Regions from separate parts of the Sphingobium sp. BYY-5 genome, predicted to be linked through region 1. Evidence: riboswitches for the same ligand, from Rfam matches in the RefSeq annotation. Region 1 holds a riboswitch; each other region holds the start of a gene.
What was found. A riboswitch is a leader RNA that binds a small molecule or an ion and turns the genes downstream of it on or off. The one in region 1 is predicted to bind cobalamin.

Region 1 (4,431 bases):
CGCGACCGACAGGATCAGGCCGATGACCAGGATGCCCGGATGCTCGCGCGCCGCGCCTGCAACGGCGAGGACATTATCCAGGCTCATCGATACGTCGGCGATAGCGACGGCCCAGGCGGCCTGGGCAAAGCTCCTGGGCGCAGCCTTGCCGGCGATATCCTCTGCATCTTCGGCCTCGCCGTTCGACCGCAGCTCGCGCCACATCTTCCAAGCGACCCAGACCAGCAGCAACCCGCCGGCGAAGACCAGACCGACAAGTTGCATCAACTGCGTCACCAGCAGGGCGAAGGCAATGCGCAGCAGCAGCGCGGCGATCACGCCGATCGCGATCACCTTGCGGCGGGAGGCCGGCGGCAACCCGGCGGCGAGCGCGCCGACGACGATTGCGTTGTCGGCCGCCAGCATGATGTCGATCAACACCACCTGGCCGAAAGCGGCCAGTGCGGAAGGGGAGCCAAGATTGGAGAAGTCGGCGACGATATGATGCCAGATGTCGTTCATAAATCCTCTCGCCATCCGGCAGGAGAGGGCGTCGGGACGCCAGCGCCTGAACGAACGGCCTTTGTCATGCGGATTGGGGCCGCCGCCGAATAGGAAGCGAAGCTGTCATCAGCCTTTCAGGGCGGCATGACTATCGCACGCAGCTTCACTTCCCCTGGCGGGCTGTTACTGGCGTTGCAGCAACCGCTCCGCCGACAGGCCGAACGCCACGCCGATCGTCGCCCACAGCACCAACTGGGTTGCCATGGCGGCAACGCGGAAATTCCACAGCAGGCTCGCGGGGAAATGTTCGGGCACCTCATCGATCGTGGGCAGCAGATATTGGCCCAGCATGACCAGCAGCAGATAGGCGCCGATCGCGAGCAGGACGGCATCGATCCTGCGCCAGGAGCGGGACAGCGCCATGCGCAGCCTGCCAGCAATCACCGCAGCGCCCAAGGACAGGACAATCATCGCGAAATAGGCGGCGGTGCGGACGCCCACCGTTTCATGTCGCCCGACGGCAGGCGGTGTCTGCGGATATTTGATCGCCGGCACGATCACGACCAGCAGGAAGGCCAGGCCCGCCAGTAGCAGCGCGAAGCTGCGCGGTCCCATCCGCCCGATCCGCCCGTAGCCATAAGCGAAAACCAGCGAAAAAATGCCGCCCACCGCAGCGCCATAAAGCGTCAACGCCGTGAGCAGCCCCGCGCCCTTCTGGGTAGCGCGGCTGACCAGTTCTTCCTCTCCGCCACCCATATCATGGGCGGCATGGGACGCTTCATAGGCGATGGCCAGGTCGACCTGCGGCTCGGCGATGACGCGCGCGCACAAGGTCGACAGCAGGGCCGCCAGAATGCCCGCCAGCATTCCGCGCCACAAGAGATCCTTGGTCATGTGATTGGGCTGTCAGTGGCAGGGGAAGCCGAGCAGATGACGGCCGTCATGCACATATTCATGCACATACATGCCGTCGAACAGGGCATAGGCACCTTGTTCGGTGCTGACGAAATAGAGAAAGATCATCGCGATCAGCAACCCGAACACGGCCCAGGGGGCGATATCCTCGATCGGAATTGCGGCCTGCCCGCGTACGGGAATGAAAACGTCGTCGAACAGGGCGGCATTGCTGGCCATGGTCATGCTCCTTTGCGGGATGTCGCGTCCCGATGGGGGTATCAAAAGCCCAGGAAGAAAATCTGGCTCTCGACGCGCGGCAAGGGCATCGATTACAGTGGCGCGACCGCGCCGGATTTGCACCGGCTTCCTCTTCCTGGACGCTGTCTGTCCTTTGAACCGGCAGGCGATCGGCGTCAACTGTCTGTCGGAGCTTTGCCTGACCCTTACGCTTACCCTTACCCTTACCCTTACCCTTACCCTGGTCTGTGCCGGTGCGACACGCTTCAGTCGATCGGGTGGCTTTGCCGGGCCGGAAGAGCCGCTGGACGATGCCGGTCGTCGCGCGGCCGTGGCGGCGATGGCGGGCGTGCGGTTTGATCGGCTCTTTTGCAGTCCCGCGCGGTCCGCGATGGAAACGGCAGCGGCCATGGCGCTGCCGGTGGAACCGGAAATCGCATTGCGTGACGTCGATCATGGCGCGTGGAGCGGGCGCACCATTATGGAGGTCGGTGCATCGCATCCCGATGGATTGGCAGCCTGGCTTGCCGATCCCGCCGCCGGCGCTCCGGATGGGGAGGATATGGCGAATGCCGCCGCGCGCATCGGCTCCTGGATCGATAGCCTGGCGGGGCAGACGTCAGGCCGGCCGGGGGCGATTACGCATCCGATGATGATCCGCGCCGCGCTGGCTCATATGCTCGACATGCCGTTGCGCGCGACCCTCGCCATCGACATCGCCCCGCTTTCATTCTGCCGCCTTTCCTTCAATCGGGCATGGCGCCTGCAGGCGCTTGGCGCGCTCCCTATTGATAGTGGTGGAAAGGCTAAAGCCGCTTACCATGCCAGCGCAGATGATCCTCCATGAAGGTGGAGATGAAATAATAGCTATGGTCATAGCTAGGCTGGACCCGCAGGTTAAGGTCGATCCCTGCGACGGAGCAGGCGGCTTCCAGCAACTCGGGCTTCAATTGTTCGGCCAGGAATGGGTCCGCCGCGCCCTGATCCACCAATAGCTCCGGCACTCGCGCGCCATCCTCGATCAGCGCGACGGCATCATGTTGACGCCACGCCGCCTTGTTGTCGCCCAGATAGCCGCCCAGCGCCTTCTGCCCCCAAGGCATTTGCGACGGCGCGACGATCGGGGCGAAGGCGGACACAGCTTTGAACCGGTCGGGGAAGGTGAGGCCGATCGTCAGCGCGCCATGGCCGCCCATGCTGTGGCCCATGATCGACTGGCGGCCCATGTCGGCGGGGAAATGCGCGGCGACCAGCGCGGGCAGTTCCTCCGTCACATAGGACCACATGCGATAATGGGTGGCAAAGGGCGGCTGCGTGGCATCGACATAGAAGCCCGCGCCCAGGCCGAAATCATAGGCGCCCGCCGCATCGTCCGGCACATCCTCTCCGCGCGGCGAGGTGTCCGGCGCAACGAAGATCAGGCCGAGTTCCGTGCAGGCGCGGCGAAACTCGCCCTTCTCGGTCACATTGGCATGGGTGCAGGTCAGGCCCGACAGATACCAGACCACCGGCAGCCTCGCGCCTTCCTCATGCGGCGGGACATAGACGGAGAAGGTCATGTCCGTGCCGGTGCTGGTGGAGGCATGGCGATAGACGCCCTGCGTCCCGCCGAAGGCTCGGTTCTGTGAGACTGTCTCCACGGTCAGAAGACCACGACGCTGCGGATGCTTTTGCCCGCGTGCATCAGGTCGAAACCCTTGTTGATCTCCTCCAGCGTCAGCACATGGGTAATCATCGGGTCGATCTCGATCTTGCCGTTCATGTACCAGTCGACGATCTTGGGCACGTCGGTCCGGCCCTTCGCGCCGCCGAAGGCCGTGCCCTTCCACACGCGGCCGGTGACGAGCTGGAACGGGCGGGTGCCGATTTCCTTGCCCGCTTCAGCCACGCCGATGATGATGCTCTCACCCCAGCCGCGATGGCAGCATTCCAGCGCGGTGCGCATCACTTCGGTGTTGCCGGTCGCGTCGAAGCTGTAGTCAGCGCCGCCATCAGTGATTTCCAGGATCTTTGCGACCGTTTCCTCCCGTGACAGCCCCTTGCTGTTAATGAAGTGGGTCATGCCGAACTTGCGGCCCCATTCTTCCCGGTCTGCATTGATATCGATGCCGATGATCTTGTCCGCGCCGACCATCTTCGCGCCCTGGATGACGTTGAGGCCGATGCCGCCAAGCCCGAAGACGACGACATTCTCGCCGGCCTGCACCTTGGCCGTGTTGACCACCGCGCCTACGCCGGTGGTCACGCCGCAACCGATATAGCAACTGGTCTTGAAGGGCGCGTCTTCGCGAATCCTGGCCACCGCGATCTCGGGCAGGACGGTGAAGTTGGAGAAGGTGGAGCAACCCATATAATGATAGATGGGCTGGCCCTTATAGCTAAAGCGTGTGGTGCCATCGGGCATCAACCCTTTGCCCTGCGTCGCGCGGATTGCGGTGCACAGGTTGGTCTTGCCGCTGAGGCAGCTTTTGCACTGGCGGCATTCGGGTGTGTAGAGCGGGATCACATGGTCGCCCGGCTTCACGCTGGTGACACCCGCGCCGACTTCCCGCACGATGCCCGCGCCCTCATGGCCCAGCACCGACGGGAAAATGCCCTCGCTATCGAAGCCGTCAAGCGTATAGGCGTCGGTATGGCAGATGCCCGTCGCCATGATCTCGACCAGCACCTCGCCCGCCTTGGGGCCTTCCAGATCCAGTTCGACAATCTCCAGCGGCTTCTTGGCTTCGAACGCGACGGCGGCGCGGGTCTTCATGATGCTTCTCCTGATGGCGTAGCGTGGGCCTAGCGCTTCTGCTGCTGAGTGATAAAGGG
Region 2 (4,431 bases), 470 kb from region 1:
CGCCTGCCCCTTGTCGCGCAGGCCGCCCCATGGGCTCATCGACAGCCAGCCGCTGAACACCCAACCCACAAGGAACAGGCCGCCCAACAGCCCGACGACATGATGCCACTTCATCCAGCCGCGATAGGGACTGACGGAACCTGACTTGTACCGCCGGTTCAGGCGGACACGCAGCACGCCGATCCAGAAACCTGCCACCGCGCCGAACATGGCGACGCCCGATATCCACAGAACGGTCTGGCGCCACGGTTCCTGGAACAGGCGCAGCGCTTCGAAATAGATCCAGTGCGGCACTGCGCCCAGCCAGTTCCAGAAACGCTCATGGGCGGTCGTATTCTGCACGACCTCGCCGGTTCGCTGGCTGACATAGATGTCGGTGGTGGCCCGATCGGCAAGCCGGACCCGCCAGAATGGCGCCATCGCCTTATAGGCGCGGGTAACGACCCATTGGTCATGATCCACCGGGTCGATCGACTGCACCGGTGCGCCGACCAGTACAGATGCGATCGCACCGGCGCGGCGCGCGTCGACAGCCTGAATTTCCCTGCCGGACCGCGCGGATATAGCGCGCCGGCCGTCCTTCATGACAAAGCGGTAGACCGGTTCGCCCCCCGTCATCCCAAGCCGCATTTCATTGGGAAATTCCGCTTCACCCAGGGTGGCGAGCGCCTGGTCAGGACCGACCCGGACCTGACGCCAGTCGATTGGCGCTGCGGTCGCCACCCTTTCCGATGCGCGGAAGGAGGGGAAGGAGACGTAGAGCATGACCAGTCCCGACAGGAACCAGATGGCGAAAAACAGGCACAGGACGATGCCTGTCCAGCGATGGAAGATGTAAAGCCAGCGCTTCATCGCCTTCCACGGGATGGCGGGGGCGAGGACCGATGGTCCTCGCCGCGTCGCTCGCGCGAGATCAGAAGCCGACATGGAGCGTTGCCTCCACCGTGCGCGGATCGCCCAGCACCCATTGCGAAGTGCCATAGGTGGCACGGGCATAGGTTTCGTTGAAGATGTTGCGCAGACGCAGCGCGACGCTCGCGCCCTCGACGAACTGCCAGCGCAATCCGATGTCGGTCAGTGTATAGGCGGGCACGATGCGGGTGTTTGCCGCATCCTGATAGCGCTTGCCGACATAGCTGACGCCGCCATCGGCAACCCAGCCCTTGGCGAACTCCCAGCTCACAAAGGCATTGGCGGTCCTTGCCGCCACATTGGTCGGCCGATTGCCGTCGCGTTGGAACAGAATGCCACCCACGGATTCCGCGAAATCATCATAGCGCGCGCGCAGTATTGCACCGTTCAGCGTGACGCTGAGATGGTCGACAGGCTCCAGGGACAGCGAGGCTTCGATGCCCCTGGACGATTGCTGTCCCACCTGCACCTGGATGGTCGGGATCAGCGGATCGGAGGTCAGCAGCCTTCGCTTGACGATATCATAAACGGCCAAGGTCCACTGGCCGCGCGTCCCCCAGAAGACATGCTTGATCCCGGCCTCATATTGCCGGCCGGTGGACAGATCGAACGCGCTCTGGGCGAGACTGGTGGAAACCAGCGCACCCACCGGATCAGCGGCGGTCGCATATTGGCCGTAGAGCGCCAGGTTTGGAACGGGGTTATAGACCGCGCCGACGCGCCAGGTGACGGCATCCGGCGTGGCGGTGAAGTTGTTGGCTGCATTCACATGGTCGGTCTTGGTGATTTCCGGTCGATCGTAACGCAGGCCACCCACCAGCGAGAATTGCTCGCTGAACTTCAGCCGATCCTCCGCGAAAATCGAATATTGCCGAATGCGGTTGGTATAGCGCGGCTTTGTCGGCGCGCTCGCCTGATGGATGAAGAGGCCCGGCACCGGATCGACGGCATCGACCAGCCGGGTCGCGTTATTGCCGCTGTTGCTGACATTCCTGTAGCTGATCCGGTTGATGTCGAAGCCCAGGACCAACTGATTTTCCAGGCCGCCAATCTCCTGCGTCAGATTTGCGGTGGTGCGGTTCCCGGTCTGTTTCTGGATATGGTAGAGATCAAGAAAGCTCGACTGCCGCACCTGTGCCGGGCTGCTGGCGGTCGCTGGAATGTAAGTCAGATTCTCCGCATTCTTCCAATATTTATTGGCCCATAGATGATAGACGGTGCTGCGGATGATGAGCGCATCGGATGGCGTCCATTCCACCTTCGCCTGGCTCCAATTGTCGCGGAAGCGCAGATTGGCGTCCGTGACATTGTAATTGTTGCGGCGAAGCGACCGGTCGAGCTTGCCGTTGACCAGCGGTACGCCGAACCAGATACGCGGACTTTGGCTGCTATAATCATGCGATAGGGTGAAGCTGAGATTTTCGGCCGGTTTCAGCCGGATCGATCCCGCAAGAGCCAGCGCATGGGAATCGCCGCGATCCATCCATCCTTCGGACCGGCGATAGCTGGCGTCGGTGCGAAAGCTGACTCCATCGGTGATGGGTCCACCCGCGCCCGCCGCGACATTCAGGCTGTCATAGGAGGCGATGCCGATACGGCCACTGACCTCCATCTCATCGGACGGCTGCTTGCGCACCACGTTGACCGCACCGCCGATCGCACCCTCGCCATAGAGGACCGAGGCAGGGCCCCGCAAAATCTCCACGCTCTGCGCCATCCACGGGTCGGCCGGGAAGGTCAGCGTGTTATTGTACATGCGCATCCCGTCATAGAGGGTCATCACCGAATTCTGGCCGGTGAAGCCGCGCGCCGAGAGACCATAACCGAACACGCCGGAGGTATTGACGATCCCGGTCGCGCGGGCGGCAGCATCCTGAACGGTCAGATCGCCGCGCAGACGAATTGCATCCCCGTCCAGCGTTTCAACGCTGGCGGGCATTTCCAGTGGTGTCAGGCCAAGACGGCTGGCACCCTCTGTCTTCAGGTTGAAGCGGAGCGTATCGACCGCGCCCGTGACGACGATCGCGGCATTTTCAGCCTCTGCGTCAGGTTGTGCATAAGCGATAACAGACGCAGCAAGAGTGAAGACCGCAACCGCAGCCGATGTGAACTTCAACATTATCTTCCCCCGTCGGCGTCGCACGACATCTGGACGGGGGCGTGCCGTTCACGAACGGTCGGCAGCCGGCGTCGGCCGGACGCCAGGGGCGACCGATACACGGCTTTCCGATGCGGCCCCAGCCGCTCGTTCGTCGCTCAAACGGAGTTCACCGTGCCACGGCCACACCCTGGACCAAGGCAAGAGCGACCAGACACCGGCAGGTCTCCTGGCTCATGGGTCATCACTTGATATACGGCCTTCCCAGGCCTTCGCTGAATTTAGCATCCGGCCCAGTGGCTGGCGGCTCGGGCGCAATGCCGTCCGCACATGTATATCGCGCTCGCCACTTACAGTTGCAGGGGCAGCTATGGATTAAGGCCCCGAAAGGCCCGCACCATATTCCCTTTTCATCCCCGTCTCCGGGGAACCGACGCGATCTTCGCCCCACCCGCACCTCAAAGGCGCAAGAAGGACAAGGCTCCTTATAATTCCGGTTTCGCACAGGCAAGCGCTATCCAGCGACATCCGCCTCGCGATGCTGCGCCCGGTTTCCCGTACGATATCCTATATGTCCGGGGTCCGGCCCCTAGGGCCGATCGACATTCACAGTCTTAGGCGCTTCCTACGCCGTCATGCCGGACTTGATCCGGCATGACGTTGAAAATGAGGCCGAGGCTTCAGCTTTAATCTGAATCTCGATCCGCCCTAATGTTGACGACAGGCGCGTTGTCGTGGCCGGTTCAGCATGGTGACGGCTATCCAGCCCAGACCCAAAGGGAGCAGGCACAGGCCGACGACTATCGGCAGCATATGTTCCACGCCGAACCCCCACCGCATGGCTTCCGACCCGGCGAAATAGCCCGGCGCCAGGAGCGCTGGAATCCATAGCAGCGCGGAAAGGATATTCGCAGCCTGGAACGGTATCTGCGGCATTTTCAGAACACCCGCGACCAGGGGAATGGTCGCACGGAGAGGCCCCAGAAATCGTCCCAGCAGCACCGAGATGAAGCCATATCGCCGAAAGGCCAGCCGCGCCCGCGCCAGTGCCAGACGATGGCCTTTCAGCCAGCGATGCCGATAAATGGCTGGCCCAAGGGCACGACCCAGCATGTAGGAGAGCCAGTCCCCCAATATCGCGCCGGCGAGCGCGCCGACAAGGATCGGCGCAGGATCGATCAGTCCCGCCCCGATCAGTCCGCCGACGGCGATCATGGTTGCAATGGCAGGAATGAAAAGGCCGATGACGACCATCGATTCGAGAAAGGCAAGAACGCCCACGATCAGGCCCGCCCAGCCAGCATATCGCGTAATGGTGTCGAGAATGAATTCGGACATTTGTGACATGTTACGCCAAAAATAATGTGGGCCGGGTCGTTTCCCACATGAAGGGAGACGGGCTTTTGGTCAACAGCGCCAGC
Region 3 (4,431 bases), on a different contig from region 1:
GATGCTGGGGCCATCTTCCGGCAGCATTGCCGCCGCCCCGGCAAAACAGGTCAGTTCGCTGTCCGCCACGGTCAGGATCACGATGTCGCCCGGCGACTGGTCGAGGTCGATCGCCTCGTCGCCGTTGGAGATCGTTCCGGGGGTGGCGGACAGGAGGTGCATCAGCCGATCAGCGGTGCGATCGCCGCGCGGATCGCGGCCTCGTCCACGCCCTTCTGGCCGATCACGACCAGCCCGGTGCGGCGCGTTTCCTCCTCGCGCCAGGCGCGGTCGAAGAAATGCTGAATGCGTGGACCGACCGCCTGGACGACCAGGCGGCTGGGCTTGCCCGCCACCGCCGCCATACCCTTCACGCGCAGCACGTCATGCTCCGCGATCACCGATCCGAGCGCCTCGGTCAGTGCGTTCACATCCGCGACGTCGCCGCCGGTCAGGACGAAGCTGTCGAAATCATCATGGTCATGGTCCGCGTCGGCACCATCATGGTGCGAGGGGCGCGAATCCAGATCATCCTCCGCCGCGGCGGTGATGCCCAGAAGCGCGGCGATGTCGACCGCGCCATGGCTGGCGCGCACGATCCGCACGCCGGGGCGGGTTTCGGCATTCACCTGCGCCTCGACCGCCGTCAGCGTTTCGCCGTCCACCAGATCGGCCTTGTTGAGCACGACCATGTCGGCGCAGCCCAGTTGCTCCTCGAACAATTCCTCCAGCGGCGATTCATGATCGAGATTGGGGTCCGCCGCGCGGGCCGCCGCCAATGCCGTTTCATCGGTGGCGAAGCGACCCGCCGCGACCGCATCGGCGTCGATCAGAGCGATCACGCCGTCCACGGTGGCGCGGGTGCGGATATCGGGCCATTGGAACGCCTTCACCAGCGGCTTGGGCAGCGCCAATCCAGACGTTTCGATGATGATATGGTCGGGCGGGCTGGGTCGGTCGAGCAGCTTCTGCATCGTCGGCAGGAAGTCGTCGGCCACGGTGCAGCAGATGCAGCCATTGGCCAGTTCGACGATATCGTCCTCCGGGCAGGCTTCATCGTTGCAGCCCCGGACGAGATCGCCATCCACGCCGACATCGCCGAATTCGTTGATGATGAGCGCCAGCCGGCGCCCTTTGGCATTTTGCAGCAGATGGCGGATGAGCGTGGTCTTGCCCGCGCCCAGGAAGCCGGTGATGACGGTGGTAGGAATCTTGCTCACGCGTCTTCTCCCAAGGAGGTGGATAGGGGACGCGCGACATCGTGCCGCGCGCCGGTCTGGTGTCAGAAGGTCAGGCGAACGCCGCCATAGGCAGCGCGCCCGGCGGTGGCGAAGCTGAACACTTCCTCATATTTCTCGTTGGTGAGGTTCTCGACACGGCCGAACAGCGCCACGTTGCGCGCCAGCTTGTAGTCGAGGCTGAAGTTCACCAGCACATATTCCCGCATCGACATAGTGACGGGGATGTAGCTGGGATCGGTATAGGCCGTGTCGGTCGCCCGGCCGTTGTAGCGGATCGTCAGCGTGCCTGCAAAGCGCTGGTCGGCGCTGCTCACCGTCGTATTGAAGCTGGCGATATGCCGGGGCCGACGGATTTCGCGGACGCCATCCTCCTTCGCGTTGAGCCAGGTGTAGGCGAGGTCGAAGCGCAATTGCGGCAGCGGCTGAGCGCTCACGAACGCCTCGATGCCATGCTGGTTGCTCTTCGTGTCCCGGTTGGCGGGTGTCGCGACGAAGTCCGGGGCGGGATAGCTGGTGTAAATCTCATCCTTCAGCCTTGAATCGAACCAGGTCGCGCCGATGGTCGCCCAACCGCCGACACTTTGCTCAAGCCCGGCTTCCCAGCCTTCCGACTTTTCCGGCTTCAAGTTCGGATTGCCGATATATTGACCATCCATATAGCCGTAGAGTTCGTAATAGCCGGGATTCTTGACGCCCGTACCATAGGCGGCGCGGACACGCGTTCCGGTCGGCAGCGCGTAGCTGCCCTGGACGCGCCAGGTGGTGGTGTCCTGAAAGCGGTTATTGTCGTCGTAACGCACCGACCCGCCCAGCGAGAGCGCGCCGGCCGTCATCTCATATTGCCCGACCAGCCCGATATTGTCGGTATGCCGCCTGCCCATGAAGGCAAAGCTCGAAAGGTTCCGGAAACTCTCCCGCTCCACATCGATCGCGCCGGTGATGCGGTGCGTCACCGCTTCCGTGCCGAGGGTCAGGCTGGAAGAGAGGGAGCCTTTGTAGCGGCGACCCTTGTCACCATAGTCGAAGCCAAAGGCGTTATAGCCCTTGCGCGTCGTATCGGCGAACTGGCCCGACAGCGTGCTGATCCATCGCCCGTCCAGCCCGGTAAGCTGCGCCGATAGCAGGCCATAGAGCGCTTCGTTGCGATAACGGACACCGGGGCTGTCGACCGTGTAACCGAACAGAGGGCTGGTGGGATCGAACTCGCTGTTGTTGGTGTCGGCCTTGGTCAGGCTGTAGCGCAGCACGCCCGTCAGCTTGACGGCGTCGGTCGGCGTCCAGTTGACCTTGCTGGTCGCGCCCAGGCTTTGGGAGCCGATGTCCCGGTTGCCGCCGCGCGCGGTGGGATAGCCGTCCGTGTCATAATAAGAGGCGGACAGGGCGTAGTCGAAGCCGTCGCTGGCGCCCGCCACGCGCGCGGCGCTGCTGACCGTGCCGAAGGAACCGCCCTCGATCCGTCCGCTGATGCCCGGCGCCTCGCGACCCGACAGGGTGATATAATTGACCACGCCGCCGATCGCGTCGGAACCGTAGAGCGAGGATTGCTGGCCGCGCAGCACCTCGATCCGGGCGGCGGGATCGGCGATCAGCGTGCCGAAATCAAATTCGCCATAATAGGGATCGGCGGCCTCGATACCATCGATCAGCACCAGAACATGATTGGCTTCGCTGCCGCGCAGGCGGATTTGCGTCTGGCCGCCGACTCCGCCGATCCGGCTGATGGCGATGCCGGGCACGTCGCGCAGCACGTCGGACACGATGCGCGTCTGCCGCGCTTCCAGCGTGGCGGCGTCGATCACGGTGACGGACGCGCCGAGCTGGCTGGCCTTCACCCCTTCGCCGGAACGGGAGGCGGTGACGAGGATCTCATCGCCGGGGCGCGTGCCGGGTTCCGTTTCGGGCGCCTGAGCCAGGGCAGGCGTCGCCGCTGCCAGGGCCAATAGGGAAATAGTCTTTACAGTCTTCATCGGAGAGCCCCCTCCGAACGCCGGCAACGAAGGCAGGGCCTGCCGAACGCGCAACGCGATCGACCGGCGCATGGTGGCGGACTGGCGTTGTTGCGCCCGCATACCCCGCGCCGAAGCGGCCCCGGCCGCTTGGTCGTCGCTCGACGGACATTCTCCGTGCCCTGGTCTCTCCCTGGACCTGGGACAATGAGCGACCCACGCTGGCTGGTCTCCTGGCTCGCGGGTCGTCGCTTGATGCACACCTTCCCAGGGTCTCCCCCAGTGGCTGTCCCGGCCTGTTCCGGAACCTGTGCATCGCGCTCGCCGCTTACAGTTGCAGGGACAGCCCTGGATTTGCCGGCTCTTGTTAAGCCGCCTCACCATGTTCCCATTCAAGCCCCTCGCGGGGCACCGACGCGGTCATGGAGAACAGATATTCCCCACCATCATGCCCATAACGCGCCGCACCATTTTGGCAATGTGCTTTCGTCCGGCGCCTCTGTCGGGGGGAAGAGGGATGCTGCCCTTTCCATTTGCAAAGACGGTGAAAAACAACAAAGGGGGCGCATCAAGGGGAGCGCCATGAAGAAGCAGCTATTGTCCGCCATCCTGTTGGCCGTGCCAGCCACCGCCTGGGCTGAAGCGCCCGACGATGCGCCGTCCATCGTGGTGACGGGGGCGGGGCTGGACCTGCCGCCGGGCACGCCGGTCTATGGGTCGGTGGTGATCGACCGGCAGCGGCTGATGGACAGTGCTTCAGGCCGGATCGAGAGCGTGCTGGGCGATGTCGCGGGTTTCCAGCAGTTCCGCCGGTCAGACAGCCGGTCGTCCAACCCGTCCAATCAGGGGGCGACCTTGCGCGCGCTGGGCGGCAATGCGTCAAGCCGTACGCTGATGCTGCTCGACGGCGTGCCGATCGCCGATCCCTTTTTCGGCTATATCCCGTTCAGCGCGCTTGCGCCCGAGCGACTGTCGGTGGTTCGCGTGACGCGGGGCGGGGGCATCGGCGCTTTCGGCGCGGGAGCGGTCGCCGGCACCATCGAAATGGCGAGCGCGACGCGCGACCAGTTGCCCGACATCGCGGCCAGCGCCTTCTATGGCAGTCGCGATTCGACGGAGGTATCTGCCGGGCTGACCCAGGATCTGGGCGGCGGTTATGTCTCGCTGTCGGGCCGGTGGGACCGGGGCGACGGATTCGAGACAACCCCGAAGGACCAGCGCAACGCCGCCACCGTGCCCGCCGCCTATGATGGCTGGTCGACCAA

Region 2: linked by a shared signal. The riboswitch ahead of MOK15_RS18500 (TonB-dependent receptor) and the one ahead of MOK15_RS16700 (CbtB-domain containing protein) in region 1 are both predicted to bind cobalamin.
Region 3: linked by a shared signal. The riboswitch ahead of MOK15_RS04565 (TonB-dependent receptor) and the one ahead of MOK15_RS16700 (CbtB-domain containing protein) in region 1 are both predicted to bind cobalamin.

What each region holds. Positions count from the first base shown of each region.
Region 1 is NZ_JALEBH010000002.1:78,262-82,692, forward strand. Features, by position in the region: gene MOK15_RS16690 (YjbE family putative metal transport protein) at 1-501, opposite strand, end outside; gene MOK15_RS16695 (CbtA family protein) at 667-1,377, opposite strand; gene MOK15_RS16700 (CbtB-domain containing protein) at 1,390-1,617, opposite strand; adenosylcobalamin (AdoCbl) riboswitch at 1,621-1,774, opposite strand; gene MOK15_RS16705 (histidine phosphatase family protein) at 1,772-2,464, shown strand; gene fghA (S-formylglutathione hydrolase) at 2,424-3,257, opposite strand; gene MOK15_RS16715 (S-(hydroxymethyl)glutathione dehydrogenase/class III alcohol dehydrogenase) at 3,260-4,372, opposite strand.
Region 2 is NZ_JALEBH010000002.1:543,522-547,952, forward strand. Features, by position in the region: gene MOK15_RS18495 (PepSY domain-containing protein) at 1-927, opposite strand, end outside; gene MOK15_RS18500 (TonB-dependent receptor) at 914-3,031, opposite strand; cobalamin riboswitch at 3,212-3,460, opposite strand; gene MOK15_RS18505 (DedA family protein) at 3,719-4,348, opposite strand.
Region 3 is NZ_JALEBH010000001.1:932,186-936,616, forward strand. Features, by position in the region: gene cobN (cobaltochelatase subunit CobN) at 1-162, opposite strand, end outside; gene cobW (cobalamin biosynthesis protein CobW) at 162-1,199, opposite strand; gene MOK15_RS04565 (TonB-dependent receptor) at 1,262-3,187, opposite strand; cobalamin riboswitch at 3,372-3,597, opposite strand; gene MOK15_RS04570 (TonB-dependent receptor) at 3,749-4,431, shown strand, end outside.